DNA from 4 places in the Bradyrhizobium pachyrhizi genome. Region 1 is predicted to be linked to each of the others. Evidence: riboswitches for the same ligand, from Rfam matches in the RefSeq annotation. Region 1 holds a riboswitch; each other region holds the start of a gene.

Region 1 (5,385 bases):
GAATTATCTCGCTTTAACGCGCCAGCGCGAGCAGGCCTTCGACATCGAGATGGGTCTCGATGTGCCCGGCAAGCGCGTCGAGCGCGCTCTCGACCCTGGCGCCGTAGGGCTGATCAGCCGCCGCGATGTCGAGTTGCGCGAGGAAGGCCTTGCGAAATTCGTCCGAGGCGAACAGTCCGTGCAGATAGCTGCCGTGAACGCGCCCGTCACTCGAAATGGCGCCTTCCGGCGCGCCATCAAGCGATGCAAAAGGACGCACGCGATCCGGGCCGTCGGTGCGGCCGATATGGATCTCGTAGGCGCTGATCGGCTGGCTGGTCGCTTCATGCACTGCGCTGACGCGCGTCAGTGTCTTCTGTTCGGTCATGGTGGTCGTGACATCGAGCAGCCCAAGGCCGCGCGTTTCACCGGCGGGACCCTCGATCCCATCGGGGTCGGCGACGCTCTGTCCGAGCATCTGGTAGCCGCCGCACAGGCCGAGGACATGGCCGCCGCGGCGACGATGAGCGAGGAGATCGATGTCCCAGCCCTGCGCGCGCAGGAAGGCGAGATCGCCGCGGGTCGATTTCGAGCCGGGCAGGATGACGAGCTTCGCATCACCCGGGACGGCTTCGCCCGGACGCACCATCATGAGATCGACGCCGGGCTCGAGCTTCAGCGGATCGAGGTCGTCGAAATTGGCGATCCGCGGCAGCGCAAGGAACGCGATCTTGCACTGGCCCGGCTTGCGCGACTCGCCGAGCCCGAGCGCATCTTCAGCCGGAAGTTCGCCGGCGCGGACGAACCAGGGCAGCACGCCAAACCCGCGCCAGGCGGTGCGCTCTTCGATCAGGCGGTAGCCGTCGTCGAACAATGTCGGATCGCCGCGGAATTTGTTGATGACAAAGCCCTGGATCATCGCGGCATCATCAGGATCGATCACCGCCTTGATGCCGACCAGCTGCGCGATCACGCCGCCGCGGTCGATGTCGCCGACCAGCACCACGGGCACGTCGGCCCGGCGTGCAAACCCCATATTGGCGATATCGGACTTGCGTAAGTTGACCTCGGCGGGGCTGCCGGCGCCCTCGACCAGCACCAGATCGGCGCGCTGCTTCAGGCGCGCAAAACTCCCCAGCACCGCGGCCATCAGCGATGGTTTCATGGCGGCATATTCGCGCGCGCGTGCGGTGGCGATCCGTTTGCCGTGCACGATGATCTGGGCGCCGACATCGGTTTCGGGCTTGAGCAGCACCGGGTTCATGTCGGTGTGCGGCTCGACGCCCGCGGCGAGGGCCTGCAAGGCCTGCGCGCGGCCGATCTCGCCGCCGTCGACGGTCACGGCGGCGTTGTTCGACATGTTCTGCGGCTTGAACGGCAGCACGCGCAGGCCGCGTCGTCGCGCGGCGCGCGCGAGGCCGGCGACGATGAGCGATTTGCCCACGTCCGAGCCGGCTCCCTGGATCATCAATGCGCGCGCCATCGTGATGTCCGTCAGAACTCGACGCCCGGCTGGGCCTTGATGCCTGAGCGGAACGGATGCTTCACCAGCGTCATCTCGGTGACGAGGTCGGCAATCTCGATCAATTCATCCTTGGCATTGCGCCCGGTGAGCACGACATGGGTCATCGGCGGCTTCGACGTGGTCAGAAAGTCGACGACATCTGATATCGCGAGGTACTCGTAGCGTAGCGCGATGTTGATCTCGTCGAGCACGACCATGCGCAGGCTCGGGTCTGCGATCAGCTGCTTGGCCTTTTCCCAGCCGGCTTGCGCTGCCGCGATGTCGCGGGCGCGATCCTGCGTCTCCCAGGTAAAGCCTTCGCCCATGGCGTGAAATTGACAGAGATCGCCGAAATGCCCGGTGAGCAGGCGGCGTTCGCCGGTATCCCAGGCGCCCTTGATGAACTGCACCACGGCGCAGGGAAAGCCGTGCGCCACACAGCGCACGATCATGCCGAACGCGGAGGACGATTTTCCTTTGCCGGCGCCGGTATGAACGATGATCAGGCCCTTTTCACCGCTCTTGGTCGCCATGATGCGGTCGCGGGCGGCCTTTTTTTTCGCCATCTTGTCCGCGTGGCGCGTGTCCAGCGAAAGATCGGTGCCGACGGTGCCGTCTTCAGCGTCGTTTCCATCTGAAATCATCACGTTCCTTCGGCTTGACAAGTGCGAGGCTTGGACGAATGGTGGTCCCGCGTTGGTTCCTGTCCTACGACAGGCGAAGAGGGAATGCGATAGGGCTCCGCTAAATCGGGCCCGAAGCGCAGCCGCCCCCGCAACCGTGACCGGAGAGATGCCCAAGCCACTGATTCCATGGAGTCGGGAAGGTGGGCATCGAAGGGTAAAACCTGCTCCGCAAGCCGGGAGACCTGCCAACGCAGCATGTTGTGAAACCGGCGGACGGGGTGTTCCGCGACGGGGAACGAACCTGTCCAAAATCGGTTCGTGTGCCTCATCGCTTCCCGCTGTCAATCCAGGAAGGGCGATGAGCGTTACACTTCATGTCTGCATCACCTGCCGCGCCGGCCAGACGCCGGCGGAAGGTGAGCTCGCGCCCGGTGCACGCCTGCATGCCGCGCTTGTCGAGGCCGGCGTGCCCGATGACGTCAATCTGGTTCCCGTCGCATGCCTGTCGGCCTGCAGCCAAGGGTGCTCAGTCGCGCTCAGCGCGCCGGGGCGCTGGTCCTATGTCTACGGCCGACTGTCCGCCGATAATGCCGCGGATGTGATCGCCGGTGCCTCCGCGTATGCGGCGGCGCCCGACGGCATCGTGCCGTGGCGCAGCCGTCCGGAAATCTTCCGCAAGCAATCGCTCGCCCGCATTCCACCTCTTCCCGTCGTGCCGGAGGCCGCAGAATGAACACGCTCGCCAAAATTCCGGTCACGGTCGTGACCGGCTTTCTCGGCTCCGGCAAGACGACGCTGATCCAGCATCTGATCCGCAATGCTAACGGCAAGAAGCTCGCGGTGCTGGTCAACGAATTCGGCAGCGAAGGCGTCGACGGCGACATCCTGAAGTCGTGCGCCGACGCCAATTGTCCGGCCGAGAATATCGTCGAGCTCGCCAATGGCTGCATCTGCTGCACCGTCGCCGATGATTTCATCCCGGCGATGGAGCAGTTGCTGGCGCGGAACGTGAAGCCCGATCACATCGTGATCGAGACCTCGGGGCTCGCCCTGCCGAAGCCGCTGCTGAAAGCGTTCGACTGGCCGGAGATTCGTTCGCGGATCACGGTCGACGGCGTGATCGCGCTCGCCGACGCCGAGGCCGTCGCCGCCGGCCGGTTTGCGCCTGATCCGGCCGCGGTGGATGCGCAGCGTGCGGCGGACGACAATCTCGACCACGAGACGCCGCTGTCGGAAGTGTTCGAGGATCAGATCGCATGTGCCGATATCGTGCTGCTGACCAAGGCCGATCTCGCCGGGGCGGAAGGGATCAAGGCGGCGAAAGAGGTGATCGCGGCCGAGATGCCGCGCGAGGTGCCGATGTTGCCCGTCGTCGACGGCACGATCGACGCACGCGTGATCCTCGGGCTCGAGGCGGCGGCGGAAAACGACCTCGCGGCGCGGCCGTCGCATCACGATGGCGAAGAGGAACACGAGCACGACGATTTCAATTCCGTCGTGATCGATCTTCCGGAAGTTTCGGATGTCGACGCGCTGGTCGCCTCGATCAAGGGGCTGGCGCGCGAGCAGAATGTGCTGCGCGCCAAGGGCTACATCGCGGTCGAGGGCAAGCCGATGCGGCTGCTGGTGCAATCGGTCGGCGAGCGGGTGCGGCATCAGTTCGACATGCCCTGGGGCGCCCGGGCGCGGCAGTCGAAGCTCGTCGTGATCGGCGAACATGCCGACATCGATGAAGCCGCGATCAGGGCACGGCTTGGTGTCTGATGCACGTCGTCTTCCGCGAGAGCCGCGGCCTTGAGGAGACCGCGACGCCAAGGGACCTCGGCCAGGATCCGGCCGATCTCGTGGTGTTGTCGTTTTCCGACAGCGATCTTGCTGCCTTCGCGGCCGGCTGGCGGCGCGGCCGCGCTGCGTTGCCGTCGCTGCGGCTCGCCAATCTCGCGGAGTTGCGCCATGCGCTGTCGGTCGATACCTACATCGAGCGGACGCTGTCGCACGCGCGCGGCATTCTGGTGCGGCTGATCGGCGGCGAGCCCTATTGGTCATACGGGTTGGCCGCGGTGCATCGGCTGGCGAAGGAGCGCGGCATCGCCCTGGTCGTGCTGCCGGCCGATGGCCGCGACGATCAGCGGCTGGATGAATTCTCGACCTTGCCGGTCTCGACGTTGCGCCGTCTGAAGGTGCTGTGCGACAAGGGCGGCCCCGTTGCCGCGCAGGCCGTGATCGCGCAACTGGCGCTGGCGTCCGGACTCTATGCCGGGCCGGTGGTCGGCGAGATCGATCTTCCCGAGATCGGCGTCTACGATCCCCGGCGCGGTGCCGTCGCGGCGTTGCCGGCACCGGATGGCCGGCCGCGCGTGCTGGTGACGTTTTATCGTTCCTACCTCGCGGCCGGCGATACGGCGCCGGTCGATGCATTGATCGATGCATTGCGCGAGAAGGGCTTTGATGCCCACGGTGTCTTCGTCACCTCGCTGAAGGCGGCGGGCGTGGCCGACTGGCTGCGCGCTCAGTTCGCGCAATGCGCTCCAGCGGCCATCGTCAATGCGACCGCGTTCTCCGCGGCCGGTGACGACGGTACGACGCCGTTCGACGCCGCATCATGCCCGGTGTTCCAGGTCGCTTTGTCGACCGCGCGGCGCGAGGATTGGGCCTTGTCGCTTCGCGGGCTTTCGCCCGGCGATCTCGCGATGCATGTGGTGCTGCCGGAGGTCGATGGCCGCCTGTTCACAGGGGTCGTGAGCTTCAAATCGCCTGGTGAGCGCGATCCTGAGCTGCAATTCGCGCATCTTGCGCATCGACCGGATGCCGAGCGCGTCGCTGCAATTGCCGCACGCGTGGCCGCCTGGCATCGGCTTGCCGGCAAGCACGCACAGGATAAGCGGCTCGCGCTGGTGCTCTCGAACTATCCCGGCCGGCCGCATCAGATCGCGCATGCCGTCGGCCTCGATGCGCTTGCCTCGGTCGAGGCATTGCTGACCGATCTCGCGGCTGCGGGATTTGACCTTGAGCCGGTTGAGTCGCTGGGCGACATTCTTTTGCGCAGGACTTTGACGTGGAACGTCGCCGACTACCGTGCGGCGCTTTCCGGCCTTCCGCGGCAACTGGAGGATGATCTCGGCCGCGCATGGGGCGCGCCGGAGGACGATCCCGGTTGCCGTGACGGCGCATTTCATTTCGCGGCGATCTGCTGCGGCAAATCGGTCATTGCCGTTCAGCCGGAGCGCGGCGAGGTGGGGCAGCGCGACGCCGACTATCACGATCTGGCGCGCACGC
Region 2 (5,385 bases), 3.0 Mb from region 1:
AGGACCCAGCGTCCATGCGGAGCCTAGCATGGTAACCAATCCGGAAGGGGGGCCAGCCCATGACCCCGCTGCGACCTATTGTCTGCTTGGCGACGACGAGCCGGGCTCGGTAGCTCGCAAGCTACCAGGCCGCCGCGCGCGACTGAGCGCAGGATCTGTCGATCGATATTCGCCGCGCCTCACAACGGCTCGTCATCATTGCCGTAGCGGTCGAGCTTCGGCGTGGCGATGTCGCCGTCCTCGTAATAGTCATCGTCCTGTAGCGCTGCGGGTGGCGGAGGCTTCTTCGCCTTGTCGTCGGTCTTGTCCTTGATCTTCGTGCCGCCCTTGGTCTGCTTCCCGGCCTTGGCCATGCGTTTCCCCTGCGCGGGTCAAATCAGCTGCCGGAACTCTACCCCAGTTTCCGTGCGTTTGTAATGTTCGGGAGACGGTGCGGCAGGGCACACCCGCCCCACCGGATCACGCTCTAAAACGTCGCGCCGGCCTTGACCATGTAGGTGCGGCCGGGCAGCGGATAGGCCGAGAAGCGGCCATCCGTGAACGTGCTCGCGATGGCGTAGTCGTAGTAGAGCGCGTTGAACAGGTTGTTCACGCTCAGCGACCAGAAGAAGCGGTCAACTTGTCCGCTCAGCTTGATATCGGCGGGGGCGTTGCCGGGAATCCGGCTCTGGGTGTTGGCCTGATCGTTGTCCATGATGCGCGAACTCCAGGCCCGCACCGTGGCGTCGAACACCAGGTAGTTCTGCCAGATATTCCAGGTGACGCCGAGATTGCCGGTGTAGCGCGACACCAGCGGTACGTCGTTGCCGGCCCACACGCCTTCGCGGAAGACGGCGCGGGTGATCGCCATGCCGCCGCGCAGGGTCACGCTGTCGCTGACCCTCAGCGAGGCGCTGGTCTCGCTGCCGTAGCGGCGGGTGGGGTCGAGGTTGGTGTTGTAGAACAGCACCGGGTTGAAATGGATCTCGTTGTCGAGATCCATCAGATAGACGCTGGTCTGGACCTGGAAGCGATTGGTCCTGACGCGGAAGCCGCCCTCGACGTCCTGCGAGGTCTGGGTCTTGAGCTGGAAGGTCTGCGGGATCGGGGCGAAGGTCAGCGGGTCGAATGACGGCCCTGATGCAACGCGCTCGTCGACATCAGGCGTGCGGAACGCGCGGGCCGCGCGGCCGAACACGGAGAAGGTGTCGGTCAGGCGATGCTCGACGCCGACATGCAGCGCGTATTGCGTCTCGTTGCTGTCGAGCGGCGCTGCCTGCGCATCGAACGCGAACGGCGCATTCGGGTCGTAGCGATCGCGCGCCGAGATGCTGGTGTTCTGGACCCGCGCGCCGTAGGAGAAGTCGGTCGTCGGCAACAGGCCCAGCGCATGTTGCCAGTAGCCGGCCACGGACCGCTGCTCGATATTGTAGATATGGAAGGGATCGACGCCCTGATAGGCGCCGCGCGCCTCACGGAAGGTCGAATCGTAATAGTCGATGCCGGTCAGGATCGTCGACGGCATCCCCAGCATCACGTTCTTGACGCTGAGCCGCGGTGTCAGAGACCAGGTCTGCAGCGCGGCGTCATTGTAGGTCGAGGCGAAGCTGATGGTCGGCACCCTGCCGAAGAAGCCGCTCTGCGTCTCGCGCTGCCGCCAGCCGCCGTCGACGATGAGGTCGACGCCGTTCATCAGCGACCTGGTGAAGCCGGCGGTGACGCTGGCGGTCTGCTGGTTGGCATAGTCGAAGGGCGTCGCGGCGCCGCGGCGGTCGGTGAGCAGCTCATTGACGCCGATCGACGGATCGACCAGCCGTCCGCCGGGCAGGCCGAGCTTCTGGTCGCTGCCGGTGACGGTCAGGAAGGCGGTGAGATCAGGCGTCGTGTAGTTGATGTTGCCGACGGCGTTGCGCTGGTCGAGCGCATTGTTGACGCGGTAGCCGTCGGACTTGATGCCGTTGCCGTAGAACGAGGTGGACCACGGTCCGGAGTTGAGCGCCGCGGAGACCGCGGCCATGCGGGTGTTGAACGAGCCAAATCCGGCCTCGGCGCGCATCGTCGTCGGCGGGCCGCCGACGCCGGTCTTGGTAATGATGTTGACGACGCCGCCCACCGCGTTGTCGCCGTAGAGCACCGCGCCGCTGTTGCCGCGCGTGATCTCGATGCGCTCGATCGAATCGAGCGGGATCGTGGTGAGGTCGAAGCCGGCCTTGTCGACGTCGTTGAGGCGGCGGCCGTTGAGCAGGAACAGCGTGTTGTCGGTCGCGAAGGCGCCGAAGCCGCGCAGGTCGACCGAGGTCTTGGCGCCGTTCGGTCCGCCATAGGGCGTTTGCAGCTGCACGCCTGGCACCTGCGCGAGGATCTCGGGCAACGACTGCACCGGCGAATGGGCGATGTCGTCGGCGGTGATCACGGCCGAGGAGGAGCCGACAATGCCGGCGAACTGGCGGCCGCCGCCGGTGCCATCCGTTCCGGTGGCCGCGCCGGTCGCTGTCGTGCCCGATCCGCTGCCTGTGTCGTTGCCTTGCGAGGTGCCCGGCGCCGGGCGTCGCGGCGCCGGCGCTTCGTCAGCGGCCGGCCTGGCGCGCGTGACGTTCTGGTCGCGCGGCTTGGTGACTTCGATCGCCGGCAGCTGATCGGGAGCGGGTGCCTGCTGCGCCCGCGCGGCGGAGAAAAGGATTGCCGGCGCGATCATCGTCGACGCGAGCAGAAGCGCGCGGTGTCGCCGATGGAAAGGGAAGGAGAACATAAGCGAGGTCTCGGTAACGTCAGTGGCACGTCACCGCGAACCAGTCTCACCATCGTGCTCACAGCATCAGGTGAAGCTCATGCCTGTACTCCCCGACCGGCAGCATCGCGTGTGATCACGGCTGACGGCAGGTCTCCTGGCTCGCGGGTCGTTACCCTTCATCGCCTTCCCGGGACCGAGATTCCCAGTGGCCTGTGACGAAGGATTCACCGCATACAGTTGCGGGGGCAGCCGCGGCGTTGGGGAAGTTTCCCCGTACCGCATTCCCTTTTCATCTCACGAAAGAACCGTCATGTTCATCTAGGGTTCGGCCGGGTAGCAAAGTCAATCCGGCGGAAGTCGGGCAATGGCCGGGCGGCCACGGTTTTTGCCGAGTGTCGCTTGTCTGCCACGGCGATCGCTGTAAGACCATGGATCCAATGAGCGTGCAGGATTTTGCCTTGGCGGCCGAGGTCGCGGCGCGGCGCCGGTGGGGCGCCACCGCGGCGCTGCTCGCGCTCGTGGCCCTGCTGTGCGTGCTCTCGCTCGGCATCGGGCCGGTGCGGCTGTCGCCGCTCGCGGTGATCGAGGCGCTGTTCGGCGGCGGCAGCGATGTGGCGCAGGTGATCGTGCGCGAGATCCGCCTGCCGCGCACCATCCTGGCATTCGCGATCGGCGGTATTCTCGGGCTGTCGGGTGCGTCGCTGCAAGGGCTGCTGCGCAATCCGCTAGCCTCGCCGTCACTGTTCGGCGCGCCGCAATCGGCCGCCTTCGGCGCGGTGCTGGTGATCGCGCTGGGCCTCGCCGATGTGCGTTCCTACGCGCTGCCGGTGGTGGCGATCATCGCCGCGTTCGGCTCGGTGTTCGCGCTGCTTGCGATCGCCGGCCGCAACGCCGGACTGCTGATCCTGATCCTCGCCGGGCTCGCGATCTCGAGCTTTGCGGGAGCGGCGACGGCGCTGGTGATGAACCTCTCCAGCAATCCCTTCGTGGTGCTGGAGATCGCGTTCTGGCTGCTCGGCTCGCTGGAAGACCGGAGCTTCCAGCACGTCGCGCTGGCGCTGCCCTTCATCGTCGCAGGCGCCGCCATCCTGCTCAGCCAGGCGAGCGCGTTCCGCGCGCTGACGCTCGGCGAGGAGGCGGCGCAGAGCCTCGGCGTCGATGTCGGGCGGTTGCGGCTTTTCGTGATCACGGGCGTGGCGCTCGGCGTCGGCGGCGCAGTTGCCGTGACAGGCACGATCGGTTTCATCGGCCTCGTTGCGCCGCATCTGATGCGTCCCGTGATCGGTCACGATCCGGCGCGGCTCTTGGTGCCGAGCGCGCTCACCGGCTCGGCGTTGCTGCTCGCCGCCGACATCGCGGTGCGCATCATCCCTTCGACCTCGGACATCAAGGTCGGCGTGCTGACCTCGATCATCGGCGTGCCGTTCTTCCTCTATCTGATCATGCGCGAACGCCGCGCGCTCGGCGGAGGCGTGGCATGACGCTGCTCTCCGCTACCGCGCTCAATGCTTCGCTCGGCAGCCGCGAGGTGCTGCACGATGTCTCGCTGTCGCTGCCATCGGGCCATCTCGTCGCGCTGATCGGGCCGAACGGCGCTGGCAAGACCACGCTGCTGCGCGCGCTGGCCGGGCTGATTCCGTCGGGCGGCGAGATCCGGATCGGCGGCGATGCGCTGGCCTCGCTGCCGCTGCGCGAGCGCGCGAAACGTTTCGCCTATCTGCCGCAGGGGCACATGGTGCACTGGCCGCTGCCGGCGCGCGATATCGTCGCGCTCGGCCGCTATCCGCACGGCGCGACCGATCCGGCGCGGCTGTCGCAGACGGATATGGAGGCGGTGCTGCGCGCGATGCAGGCGGTCGACGTCACTGAATTCAGCGATCGCCGCGTCACCGAACTCTCCGGCGGCGAACGCAGCCGCGTCGCGCTGGCCCGGGTGCTCGCGGTGGAGGCGCCGGTGATCCTCGCCGACGAGCCGACCGCCTCGCTCGATCCGCGCCACCAGATCGACGTGATGCAGAAGCTGCGCAACGTCGCCGATACCGGTGTGCTGGTGATCGTGGTGACGCATGACCTGGGACTCGCCGCGCGCTTCGCCGATCATGTTCTGGTGCTGTCGGAGGGACGGCTGGCCGCGCAGGGCGCGCCTGTCGACGCATTGTCGGAGGCGGTCCTCGCCAGCGTGTTCCGGGTCAGCGCCTATCGCGCCGAATTTCAGCGCGAGGCGGTCATCGTGCCGTGGGCGGACGTGTGATGAGGATGCGGCGTCTCCACGAGTTCAGTTCACCTCTCCCGCTTGCGGGGGAGGGGGCGCTGTTTTCGCGCGGACGCTATCTTGCGTCGTGCCTTGCCCTGATGCTTTCGCTCCTCGTGTGGCTCGCGTCAGCCGCTCCCTCGTTCGCTGCTGGACCGCGCATCGTCTCGATGAATGTCTGCAGCGACCAGCTCGTGCTGTCGCTGGCCGACCCGGACCAGATTATCGGCCTCAGCCGCTTTTCGCGCGATGCCTGGCAATCCTGGGCCGCGGAGAAGGCACGAAACTTTCCGCGCCTGTCCGGCGAGGCCGAGGATGTGCTGCTGCTGGGGCCCGACCTCGTCGTGGTCAGCCTGTTCGACAAGCGCGCGACCCGCGATCTCTTGAAGGCCCACGGGCTGCACCTCGTCGAATTCACGGTGCC
Region 3 (5,385 bases), 2.6 Mb from region 1:
TCTCTGGCGCGGGCTGCCGTCGCGGCGTGCAACCGGAGCGTAGGAAAGGCCTCGCTCTGCAATCGCCATCACCGCGCGGCGGATATTCCGTCACAGCATGTCGCCACAACCCTGGCCGGCTTGCTGCGATCAGTGCGATGCGCTTCTCTGTGCTCGACAAGGGACCGGTCGGTTTCGGAATGCGGGGAGTGGCGAGATGGGTGGCTTGGTGATCAGCGGTGGCCGGGTGGTGGATCCGGCCAGCGGGATGGACGCGATCGGCGATGTCGCCGTCGTCGACGGCAAGATCGCCGCGGTCGGCACCGGCCTCGGCGGTTCCGAACGGCAGATCGACGCGACCGGGCTCGTGGTGGCGCCGGGCTTCATCGACCTGCACGCGCATGGCCAGACCATTCCGGCCGACCGCATGCAGGCGTTCGACGGGGTGACGACGTCGCTCGACCTCGAGGCCGGCGTGCTGCAAGTTGCGTCCTGGTACAAGCGCCAGGCCGAGAAGGGCAGAGTGCTGAACTACGGCGCCGCCGCCAACTGGGCCTTCGCGCGCATCGGTGCGATGACCGGTTCGAATTCAGAAAGCTCGCTGGAATCGTTTGGTGCCGCGATGCGCGATCGCCGCTGGATCGAAAACGTCGCGACCGAAGGCGAGGTCGGCGGCATCCTCGACCGCCTCGCGATCGGCCTGAACGAGGGCGGTATCGGGATCGGCATTCTCAACGCCTATGCGCCGGGTGCCGGCGTGCAGGAATTGACCGCGGTGTGCCAGCTCGCGGCGGATCATGCGGTGCCGACCTTCACCCACGTCGCGTACATGTCACGGATCGATCCCGAGAGCGCGGCTGAGGCCTATATCCGCCTGATCGGCTATGCCGGCGCCACCGGCGCGCATATGCACATCTGCCACTTCAACTCATCGAGCAAGACGGATATCGAACGCTGTGTTGCGCTGATCGCGAAAGCGCAGGCGCAAGGCCTGCCGATCACGGTGGAGGCCTATCCCTACGGCACCGGCTCGACCGTGCTGGCGGCGACCTTCTTCAGCGATCCGAAATTCGAAGAGCGTAACGGCCTCGGTTACGATTCGGTACAGCGCGTGACCGACGGTCACCGTTTCGGCAGCCGCGAGGAGCTGCTGGCGGCACAGGCCGAAGAGCCCTCGACCTTGGTGCTGTGGCACGTGCTCGACATCGAGAACAACGCGCATCATCGCGATCTGCTCGACATGGCGGTGCTGTATCCGGGCGGCGCGATCGCCTCCGACGCGATGCCGTGGACGCTGTCGGACGGCCGTCCCTACAGCGGCGACGCCTGGCCGCTGCCCGACGATGCTACCTCGCATCCGCGCTCGGCCGGCTGCTTCACCCGCTTCATCCGCGAATGGGTGCGCGAACGCAAGAAAGTGTCGCTGCTCGAAGGCATCCGCAAATGCGCGCTGATCCCGGCCGAGATCCTGTCGGCGAGCACGCCCGCGATGCGGGCCAAGGGCCGGCTGCAGGTCGGCGCCGACGCAGATGTCGTGGTGTTCGACTACGAGACGCTGAGCGATCGCGCGACCTTTTCCGCGATGAATCGTCCGGCGGAGGGCGTGCGGCATCTCGTGGTCAGCGGCCAGCCGCTGATCAGCGATGGTGTGCTCGATGTCGCGGCGCGTCCCGGCCGGCCGGTGCGCCGCCCCGTCACGGGGGGCTGAGGTGCCGGTCCCGATCCTGCTGGTCGCGGGCTTCCTCGGGGCGGGCAAGACCACGATCGTCAACCATCTGCTGGCGCATGCGCAAGGGCGGCGCATCGCCGCCGTGGTCAACGATTTCGGTGCGATCAATATTGACGCCGAGCTGATCGCGGGCGCTAGCGACGGCGTGGTCAGCCTGAGCAATGGCTGCATCTGCTGCACGCTGGAGGGCGACCTGCTGCGCACGCTCGCCACGCTGTTGCGGCGTGATCCGCGTCCCGAATTCATCGTGATCGAGACCAGCGGGATCGCCGATCCCGCCGACATCGTGCGCAACCTGATGGATCCCGTGATCTGGAAGGAGGCGCCGCTGGAGACGGTGCTGTGCGTGGTCGACGCGGCGCAGCCTGCGGCGGTGCTGAACGATGCTCTGCTGCGCTCGCAGCTCCGGGCGGCGGATGTGGTGGCGCTGAGCAAGGTCGATCTGGCCGACGCCGCCGCGTGCGCCGCGATCCGCGACGCCGTGCGCGCGGTGCGTCCGGCGGCCGTGGTGGTTGATGCCTTGCATGGCGAGGTGCCGGCCGCGCTACTGTTCCCGGCGGACCTCGATCATGTGTCGGCGCCGCGCGAGACCGCGCCGCGACGGCCGTCGTCGGATCGCTTCGAGACGCTGAGCTGGACCTCGGAGCGGCCCGTCGTGCTGCCGCGCTTGCAGCAGGCGATCGGCAGACTGGCGCCGAAGCTGGCGCGGGCGAAGGGATTGTTCGAGACGGTGGAACAGCCCGGGCGGCTGACGGTGTTTCAACTCGCCGGCGGCCGCGCGACCTTGGGTGCGGGCGGCGTGCCGTCGCCCGGCGTGCCGCGCACGCGCATCGTGTTTATCGCCGAGATGGGTGCTCTGTCGCGCACCGAGATCGATGTGATCATGCAGGGATGTGTCGACATCGAGTGATGTGAGCTTATGTTTCCGTCATCCTGAGGCACGAGCAGAGCGAGCCTCGAAGGATGGACGGCCCAGCTGTGGCCATGCATCCTTCGAGACGCCGCTTCGCGGCTCCTCACGATGACGGGATTACATCTCCGCGTCATCCGCGGATGCCGCTGTGTCATCGCCGCAGCTCCATCCCGCAAAGCATGTGTGCGACAATCGCATCGAATTGACAGCCTTGCCGGCACCACCTATCGTTTTTGCCGACGGTTCCCTTCGGGGATCAAAAGGGAATGCGGTGCGAGGGTAACCCCAATGCCGCAGCTGTCCCCGCAACTGTAAACGGCGAGCCTTTCGTCAATTTGCCACTGGGCCATCGGCCCGGGAAGGCGTCGACAGGCGATGACCCGTGAGCCAGGAGACCTGCCGTCAGTCGTGGTCACACGCGAGCACATCGGGCGGGGGCGTCCTGGTGGGATCGGAGCACTGCCTTTTGGGCAATGCGCCAGTCCGCGTTCGCGGTGACGTGCCACGTTACCGCGAGTCGTTTCATGTCTCCGTCCTTTCCCGTTGCGCGCAAATGGCGCCTCGGTCTCGTCTGCTCCCTGTCATCGCTGTTGTTGCCGGCCGAAGGCTCGGCACAAACGCCGCCACCAACCAGGCTCGATCCGATCGAGGTCGCGCCCTCGGTGACCGCCAAGCCGAAGCCTGCGGCGCGCAGCCGTGACATGGCCGCTGCGGCGCGGCCACGGCCGAGGCCCGCGACGATCGCAACAGCCGGCAACGCGCCGCGCGTCGCAGCGTCGGGCGCATCGGGATCGGCATCGCCGACGCTCAATGCCACCACGCAGGGCGGCACCGGCAGTCGTCTCAATCTGACGCCGCTGCAGACGCCGGCCAGCGTCGAGATCATCACGGCGCAGACCATCGCCGAACGCGGCCAGCACAATGTGCTCGATGCCGTCACCCAGGACGCGGCCGGGTTCGTCGCGACGCCGGCGCCTGGCAATGGCGGCCTGTCGTTCAGCACCCGCGGCTTTGCCGGCAGCAACTCGGTGATGACGTTGTATGACGGCACGCGCTTCTATATCGGCTCCGGCACCCTGACATTCCCCTATGACACCTGGTCGACGCAACGCATCGAAGTGCTGCGCGGCCCCGCCTCGGTGCTGTACGGCGAAGGCGCCATCGGTGGCGTCATCAACGTGATCCCGAAGAAACCGCTCAATACGCCCTATAATGAGGCCGAGGTCTCGCTCGACAGCAACATGACGCGGCGGCTGTCCGTGGACAGCACCGGTCCGATCGATCCCAATGTGTCGTACCGCATCAACGCTACCGGCAACATGTCGGACGGCTGGGTCGATCGCGACAAGACCTCGAACGCGGTAGTCTCCGCTGCCGTGCGGGTGCAGGCGTCGGACAATCTCGCCTTCACGCTGTCGGAGGACTACGGCGACCGCAGTCCGTCGCGCTATTTCGGCACGCCGCTGATCAACGGCTCGATCCAGGACGCGCTGCGCTTCAAGAACTACAATGCATTGGACAGCGCGATCCGCTATCAGGACAGCTGGACCCGGTTCAAGACCGAGTGGGACGTCGCCGACGGCGTCAAGGTCAACAACACGCTGTATTACCTGACCAGCGAGCGGCACTGGCGCGACATCGAGAACTACACCTGGAATCCGAAGACCCAGCTGATCGATCGGACGAGCTATATCGAAATCCTCCACGACCAGAAGCAGCTCGGCAATCGGATGGATGCGACCTTCAGCGGTCACGTGTTTGGACTTGCGAACCAGTTTGTCGCCGGCTTCGACGTCAACCGGATCGACTTCACCCACACCAATAACTCGCCCTATGGCGGCGCGTCGTCGGTCAATCCTTATGTGTTCGATCCCGGGTCGTTCTTCGCGACGACGCCGGCGACCACGCCGGGCTTCAATGCGATCGTCAATCAATACGCGCTGTTCGCCGAGGATCGTCTCTCGCTGACCGATCAATTGTCGCTCGTCACCGGGGTCAGGTATGATCGCCCCGAGGTGGACCGCACCGACTACAAGGCGCCGGCAAACAGTTTCGAGACGACGCTATCAGGCACGAGCTGGCGCGCTGGCCTCGTCTACGAGCCGATCAAGAACCTCGCATTCTATGGCCAGTACGCGGTCGGCGTCGATCCGGTCAGCAATTTGATCTCACTGTCGACCACGCAGAAAACGTTCCAGCTTGCGACCGGCAAGCAGACCGAGATCGGGGTCAAGCAGTCGTTCTGGGGCGGTCGCGGCGAGTGGACGCTGGCTGCCTACGAGATCGTCAAGACCGGGCTCACGATTCCCGATCCCGGCAACCCCACCGGCGGCCTGGCATTGCAGATCGGCCAGCAATCATCCCGCGGGGTCGAAGGATCGATCGGGCTCGCGCTGAACGACGGCTGGCGCGTCGATGCCAATGTTGCGCTGTTGCGCGCCAGATACGACAACAACAGCCAGGTGGTCGGCGGCAAGATCGTCAGCTTCAACGGCAATGTCCCGGTCAACGTGCCGCAGCAGGTCTCGAACGTCTGGCTGACCTGGGACTTCGCGCCCAACTGGTCGGCCTATGGCGGCGTGCAGATCGTCGGTGCGATGTACTCCGATCTCGCCAACACCCAGCTGCGGCCGGGCTACAATGTGGTCAATGGCGGCGTCAGGTGGAAGCCGGATGACCGCACCACGGTCGCGTTCCGCCTCTACAATTTGTTCGACAAGGCTTACGCGGTGACTTCGAACGGCACCGGGCAGTGGCTGCTGGG
Region 4 (5,385 bases), 3.6 Mb from region 1:
AGGACCAGTTCAGGATGGTGACCGGGCCGGTCAGCATCGCCTTCACCGGCTTTGTGGTGAGCGACTGCGCATACTGCCACCATTCGACCGTCATCGGTTTCGGACGGGACACGTCGCCGAACAGGATCGGCGGCCTGACATAGCGCGAGCCGTAGGACTGCACCCAGGCGTTCTCGGTGAAGACGAATCCTAAGAGCTGCTCACCGAAGTACTGCACCATGTCGTTGCGCTCGAACTCGCCATGGACGAGGACGTCGAGGCCGATGCTTTCCTGCCAGCGCACGGTGCGTGCCGTCTGGTTTTGCAGGAAAGTCTTGTAGGCGGTATCACTCAGGTCTCCCTTGGCGTGCGAGGCGCGCGCCTTCCTGATTTCCTGGGTCTGCGGGAAGGAGCCGATTGTTGTCGTGGGGAAAGCTGGCAGGTTGAAGCGCGCATGCTGCACTGCGGCTCGTTTCTCGAACCGACTGGCGCGCCGGCGCACTGCCTCGTCGATCCCGGCAATACGGCTTGCCACCTTCGCGTCGTGAATGCGCGGCGAGGTCTTGCGCGCTAACGCGGCGGCGTCGGATGCCTTCAAGTCCTTTGCGATCGACCTGCGCCCGCTTGCGAGCGACCTGCCGAGCGCGGCCAGCTCTTCGATCTTCTGCACGGAGAAGGCCAGCCAACTCTTCACCTCGGCGTCGAGCTTGACTTCCAGCGCGAGATCGATCGGTACATGCAGCAGCGAGCACGAGGGCGCGATCTGCACGCGGTCGTTGCCGAGCTTTGCGACGACTGGCTCAAGCCGGTCGAGAATTCTGCTCAGATCGGCACGCCAGATGTTGCGGCCGTCCAGCACACCGAGCGAGACGACGCGGTCGGTGGGCAGGCGAGCGAGGTCGTCGAGCTGCTCGGGCGCGCGCACCAGGTCGAAATGCAAACCGGCCACGGGAAGCGCGAACGCCGTGTCGCGGTTCTGGCCGAGGCCGCCGAAATAGCTCGTCAGCATGATCTTGATCTGCGGCACAGCCCTGGCGATTTCGGCGTAGGCACGCCGCAGCGCGTCATGAGCTGCCTCGTCGAGATCCAGCACCAGACAGGGCTCGTCAATTTGAACCCATTCCGCGCCGCTTCTGGCAAGCTCCCGCAGCACCTCGGCATAGACCGGCAGCAGTCGGTCCAGCAGCGACAGCGGCTCGAAGCCGGCATCCTTGCTCTTGGCGAGCTTGAGGAAGGTGACGGGACCGACCAGCACAGGTCGGGTCTGGTAGCCCAGCGCCTTGGCTTCCTCATATTCCTCGATCGGCTTGCGCGAGACGAGACGGAATTGCTGATCCTTCGCAAGTTCCGGAACCATATAGTGATAGTTGGTGTCGAACCACTTGGTCATTTCTTGCGCCGGCACGCTTTGGCCATGATGGGCGTTGCCGCGGGACGCATCGTGCGGGTCGCCTTGGACATCACCCTGGGTGCCACGCGCCATTGCAAAATAGGTCGCAAGCGGTATCGAGCCGCTGGTCCAGCCATAGATCGGGGCAATCGCTCCAACCATCACCGAGGTGTCGAGCACCTGGTCGTAGAACGAGAAATCGTTCGACGGGATCACCGAGACACCGAGCTTTTTCTGCCGCGCCCAGTTGGCGGTGCGCAATCCGATCCCGGCTTCGATCAATGCCTTCTCGTCCGATGTGCCGGACCAGAAGCTTTCGAGCGCAAGCTTGAGCTCGCGGCGTGGACCGATGCGCGCCGTACCAAGAGTTGCGACCGCAAGTGAGGAGATAGATGTAGAGGACATTGGCTTAACCCCAAATGGGGGCAAAGGCCGTGGTGACACGTCTGGACTCCGCAAGGCGCGTTGAGCGCAAACGGGTCGCAACCGCACCACCGGGACACCCCGCCCGTGGACGTTAATGTTGCCGAGGCAGGTCTCCTGGCTCGCGGGTCCTAGCTATCGTCCGGCCTTCCCGAAGCTTGCGCTTCAGTGGCTGAAATGGACGATGGCTCGCCGCTTACAGTTGCGGGGGCAGCGCCGGCATTGCTTCGTTCCGAAGAACCTGCGCACCGGCTTCCCTCTTAGCTCCAGGTCAATCGTGATCTGGAGAACCTCAACGGTTTCGATTACCTGCAACGGAGGGAGTGCGTCAACCCTCAGAAACTATGGTTGTTGCGGCATCCCAACGGGAATGATGCTCGGTACAACCGAAGAATAGAGTGACTTGTAGTGGTGCAAACCCAACGATCGCATAGAGTTCTGCGCGCTTCTGCATGCTTTCGACAATCTCGTGCGCGTCGCCATCACGTGAAATAGCGGCATAAAGTCTGTTGCACCCTGCTGGCACCCCCAACGCGGACACTGGCCAATGACCGTCGCGCAACCGATGGCCTCAAACTCGGCGGCCGTGCAGAAGGGCGTCTTGCGGGCGAGAGGGCCCTATCCTGCCGATGTCGGAAGCAGTGATGGAGCGCCCGCCGGTGCTGGCGGCCTTCCCACGCCTCAGTATGAAAGCCGGACCAGCTCATTCCGAGCGGAACTAAAATTCGGCTCGAAGCGCTCGGATACGCTGTCGACCCAGAGGCGGAGTATCCAGGCAGGCTTATGTTCCATAACAAGGCGTTCGAACCGTTTGCGGCTGGTGCCCTTCAGATCATCTCCGGCACGCGGATCTTCACTTCGAGGTCACGGTCCAGTTGTTGAAATTGAAGTTCATTCCCCCAGGAGAGGAGGTGATCTCGACTCCGTATTGGACGCTACCGACGTTTATGTCGCCAAAATAGCCCGTCGACTTGATCCACTGCAGGATACTCTTGATGTCTACTGTCCCGCTGTTGGTCTTCGAAGTGCACAGGAGTGAGATGACCTTGTGACCATTGAAGCCCTCAAACACGTTCCAAGTCGCCCCGCCTGCATTGATATTGCGGTAAACCGGGATCGCTGCCCCGGAAGGGGCATAGTGATATGAAATCGGCTTTACGTTGCCGCTACCGTCCGAGTTTCCGGTGTAGTTTGTCCAGAGCATGATCTCCTGCTGGTTTGAGTTGCCCCAGATATCGTAGGCGGCGTCCCAAGCGCCACCAGCAGGAACCTCCTGATTGAAGTTCGAGCTCAGAGTGTTGATTGAACTGAGCGGTTTCCCGATATTGAAGGACTCGTGCGGATAGCTCTTGATGCCTTTCGTATTCGGCTGGTTCGACCATACGCTCCACTGGTTCGAGTCACGCACCGAAATCGTTTGATGCCCAGCGCCAGCGCCCCATACATCGTTGTTCCAGGAATACCCGTTGCGCGAGAAGTTCCCGTACGGAGCGCTCGAACTCCAAATCGGAGGCTTTGCCGCTACAGGCGCGGCGGACGATGACCTGATTTCATTCACAGTCTGGCTAAATAAGTCATGATTCTCCTGTGTGCTGACGTCCCAAAATTCCGGCCCGCGCGAGCCGGCACCGTTTATCCGATTGGATTCCATGGGGCTCTCCTTGCTCTTATAAGCGACAAAGCCTCTTGCCGATCGGCTCATCGCCTACCTGGGTTCGCGACCAAGCTCAGTCATCGCCGGCATTTGCGTCTACAGACCAAGGTCGAATGTAGGCAGGTTAGCTTTCGAGAAGCTGACTAGAACCGCGGCACTGAGCAGTTGAATCGTTGAAATTGACTTGATTTGGCTGAAGGGTTTGGACGGCGCACGCCATTTTTACGCGCGCCTTCTCGGTTGTGAGCATCCAGTTGACGCGGGCGGGCTTGACATTGCGTTCGTTTCTCCGGGCGACGAGCCGGGGAAGACTATCGATGCGCCTACCAAGTCACGCGTTGGATTCCAGTCAGCTGGAAAGCCCCGCGGGGACTTTGAGGCAGGATTTGTAAAAATGAACATTTTCGGTTGGATTTTGCATATGCCGGCGATCGTTTGGCCGCCTTACATTGAAGAATAGACGCATTCGCGTTCTTTACGTTCTTGATGTCGAAACTCCGTACCAGTCTCGCGGATTGCCTCACGTTCCAGGCGGAGGGCCGGGGCAGGTCCGCGTGAACCGAAGCCATCGCGGCGCTCGGTCTTGGTGCGCGAGAAGTTTGGGGAGATCGGCGAACACGATATCGCTGTCTTGTCGCATCCCGCCGGTAGAGAAGACTGCTACGCGCTTCGGATCGATTTCGGACAAGTTAGCGATCTTGGGCTTAATCCTATTCTCGTCGCATTTCGTGCCGCTTGCCGGTCCAGCATCCGCCAATACGCGCGAAGCCGCAATGGCGTGCAGGGGCCAATCAGAGGTCGCGGCCAGGACTGTGCGTCCAGTCTCGGCGCATATGTCCATTTCATCTCATCCCTGAGCCAGAGTGCCTGAAAGGCGCTGCGCGCGATGCGCGCTAGAGGCTGTGCCTTCGAATCTTCGACTTCGCGCACGTTGGCGGTCGTTGCTGCCGCACGTCCTCCAGTATCGAACGGCCCCTCAATATCTATGGTGACGTGTTCATATTCCCACGTTCTGGCGGGCAGCCAAACCGGCTTCAATTGACATAGAAAGTGGTTGGGCTTCTTGCGTCGAACTGGACGGTGTCTGCGAAACTGTAACGCAACAAATAGCTGCCTAGCAGCCTCAGGCGTCGTGGTGCGCGCGAACTGCAAGACAAGTTCCTCTTTGTCCGCGAGACCAGCCGTGCAGGTGAAATCTCAACAACGATGTCGCTTAGCGAGCGTTCAATCTGATGCATGGCGGTGAGCGAGCGCGCCAACGGGCAGCTCGGAAAGCCGATCGCTGAGATGATGTCACTTAGATCACGGACGGTGCCGTTTCAAGGCCAGATCAACATAAACGGCTTGAATCTCACGCAGCGTCAGGTTGTAGGCTCGGAAAATCATAAGTCATCTCGCCGGAGCGCATCGTGCCATCGGCAAGCGGAATGTGAGCGGCCACGGCGTAAGTCTCGGTGTCTCCGAGCAATAAACGATCATCGGGGCATCGTGCCAAGAGATCGGCGGATGAGGTGAAGGGGGAGAATGCTTGGCGACCCAACTCTCAGTCTCATTGTCTACCTTCTGGGCGTCGCGGCCACAAACAACGCGAACTGCAAATAAATGCAGCTCCGGCTGCATGGGACTTTACATGCCCTGATGCTGGACCGTGCGGATCAGCATTCCTCTTCATAGACGCGAGGCGCCTGCGGCGGAACCCAGGAGTGATTATGCAGATGTCGGCACTTGACGCAGCACTAACCGAGATCGATCGTTCGCATCAGATACGTGAATTCTCAATCGCCGTGCTCAAGCACGCAAAGCAGCTTCGGCAGGCGGATCAAGCAGCGTTCCTGCAAAAGGCAGCTTCGCAGTTCCAACGTAGATTTGTAGAATGCTTCGAGGAAAACATACTCGCTGGGAAATCGTGGGACTACGCCACCACCTGCAATGCGATAAG

The links. A riboswitch is a leader RNA that binds a small molecule or an ion and turns the genes downstream of it on or off. The one in region 1 is predicted to bind cobalamin.
Region 2: it holds a riboswitch for cobalamin, as region 1 does, so the genes downstream of both, QA639_RS03285 (TonB-dependent receptor) here and QA639_RS16910 (DUF1636 family protein) in region 1, are expected to answer to the same signal.
Region 3: it holds a riboswitch for cobalamin, as region 1 does, so the genes downstream of both, QA639_RS05030 (TonB-dependent receptor) here and QA639_RS16910 (DUF1636 family protein) in region 1, are expected to answer to the same signal.
Region 4: it holds a riboswitch for cobalamin, as region 1 does, so the genes downstream of both, metE (5-methyltetrahydropteroyltriglutamate--homocysteine S-methyltransferase) here and QA639_RS16910 (DUF1636 family protein) in region 1, are expected to answer to the same signal.

The regions. Positions count from the first base shown of each region.
Region 1 covers NZ_CP121667.1:3,698,175-3,703,559, forward strand. Annotated here, with positions in the region: gene QA639_RS16900 (cobyric acid synthase) at 14-1,462, opposite strand; gene cobO (cob(I)yrinic acid a,c-diamide adenosyltransferase) at 1,474-2,127, opposite strand; cobalamin riboswitch at 2,164-2,373, shown strand; gene QA639_RS16910 (DUF1636 family protein) at 2,468-2,842, shown strand; gene cobW (cobalamin biosynthesis protein CobW) at 2,839-3,873, shown strand; gene cobN (cobaltochelatase subunit CobN) at 3,873-5,385, shown strand, end outside.
Region 2 covers NZ_CP121667.1:739,279-744,663, forward strand. Annotated here, with positions in the region: gene QA639_RS03280 (hypothetical protein) at 180-353, opposite strand; gene QA639_RS03285 (TonB-dependent receptor) at 467-2,674, opposite strand; cobalamin riboswitch at 2,838-3,035, opposite strand; gene QA639_RS03290 (FecCD family ABC transporter permease) at 3,148-4,191, shown strand; gene QA639_RS03295 (ABC transporter ATP-binding protein) at 4,188-4,961, shown strand; gene QA639_RS03300 (ABC transporter substrate-binding protein) at 5,063-5,385, shown strand, end outside.
Region 3 covers NZ_CP121667.1:1,125,487-1,130,871, forward strand. Annotated here, with positions in the region: gene QA639_RS05015 (hypothetical protein) at 1-43, shown strand, start outside; gene QA639_RS05020 (amidohydrolase family protein) at 197-1,687, shown strand; gene QA639_RS05025 (CobW family GTP-binding protein) at 1,689-2,618, shown strand; cobalamin riboswitch at 2,845-3,039, shown strand; gene QA639_RS05030 (TonB-dependent receptor) at 3,146-5,385, shown strand, end outside.
Region 4 covers NZ_CP121667.1:7,332,617-7,338,001, reverse strand. Annotated here, with positions in the region: gene metE (5-methyltetrahydropteroyltriglutamate--homocysteine S-methyltransferase) at 1-1,774, opposite strand, end outside; cobalamin riboswitch at 1,883-2,102, opposite strand; gene QA639_RS34600 (glycoside hydrolase family 12 protein) at 2,646-3,443, opposite strand; gene QA639_RS34595 (hypothetical protein) at 3,631-3,906, shown strand; gene QA639_RS34590 (hypothetical protein) at 5,162-5,385, shown strand, end outside.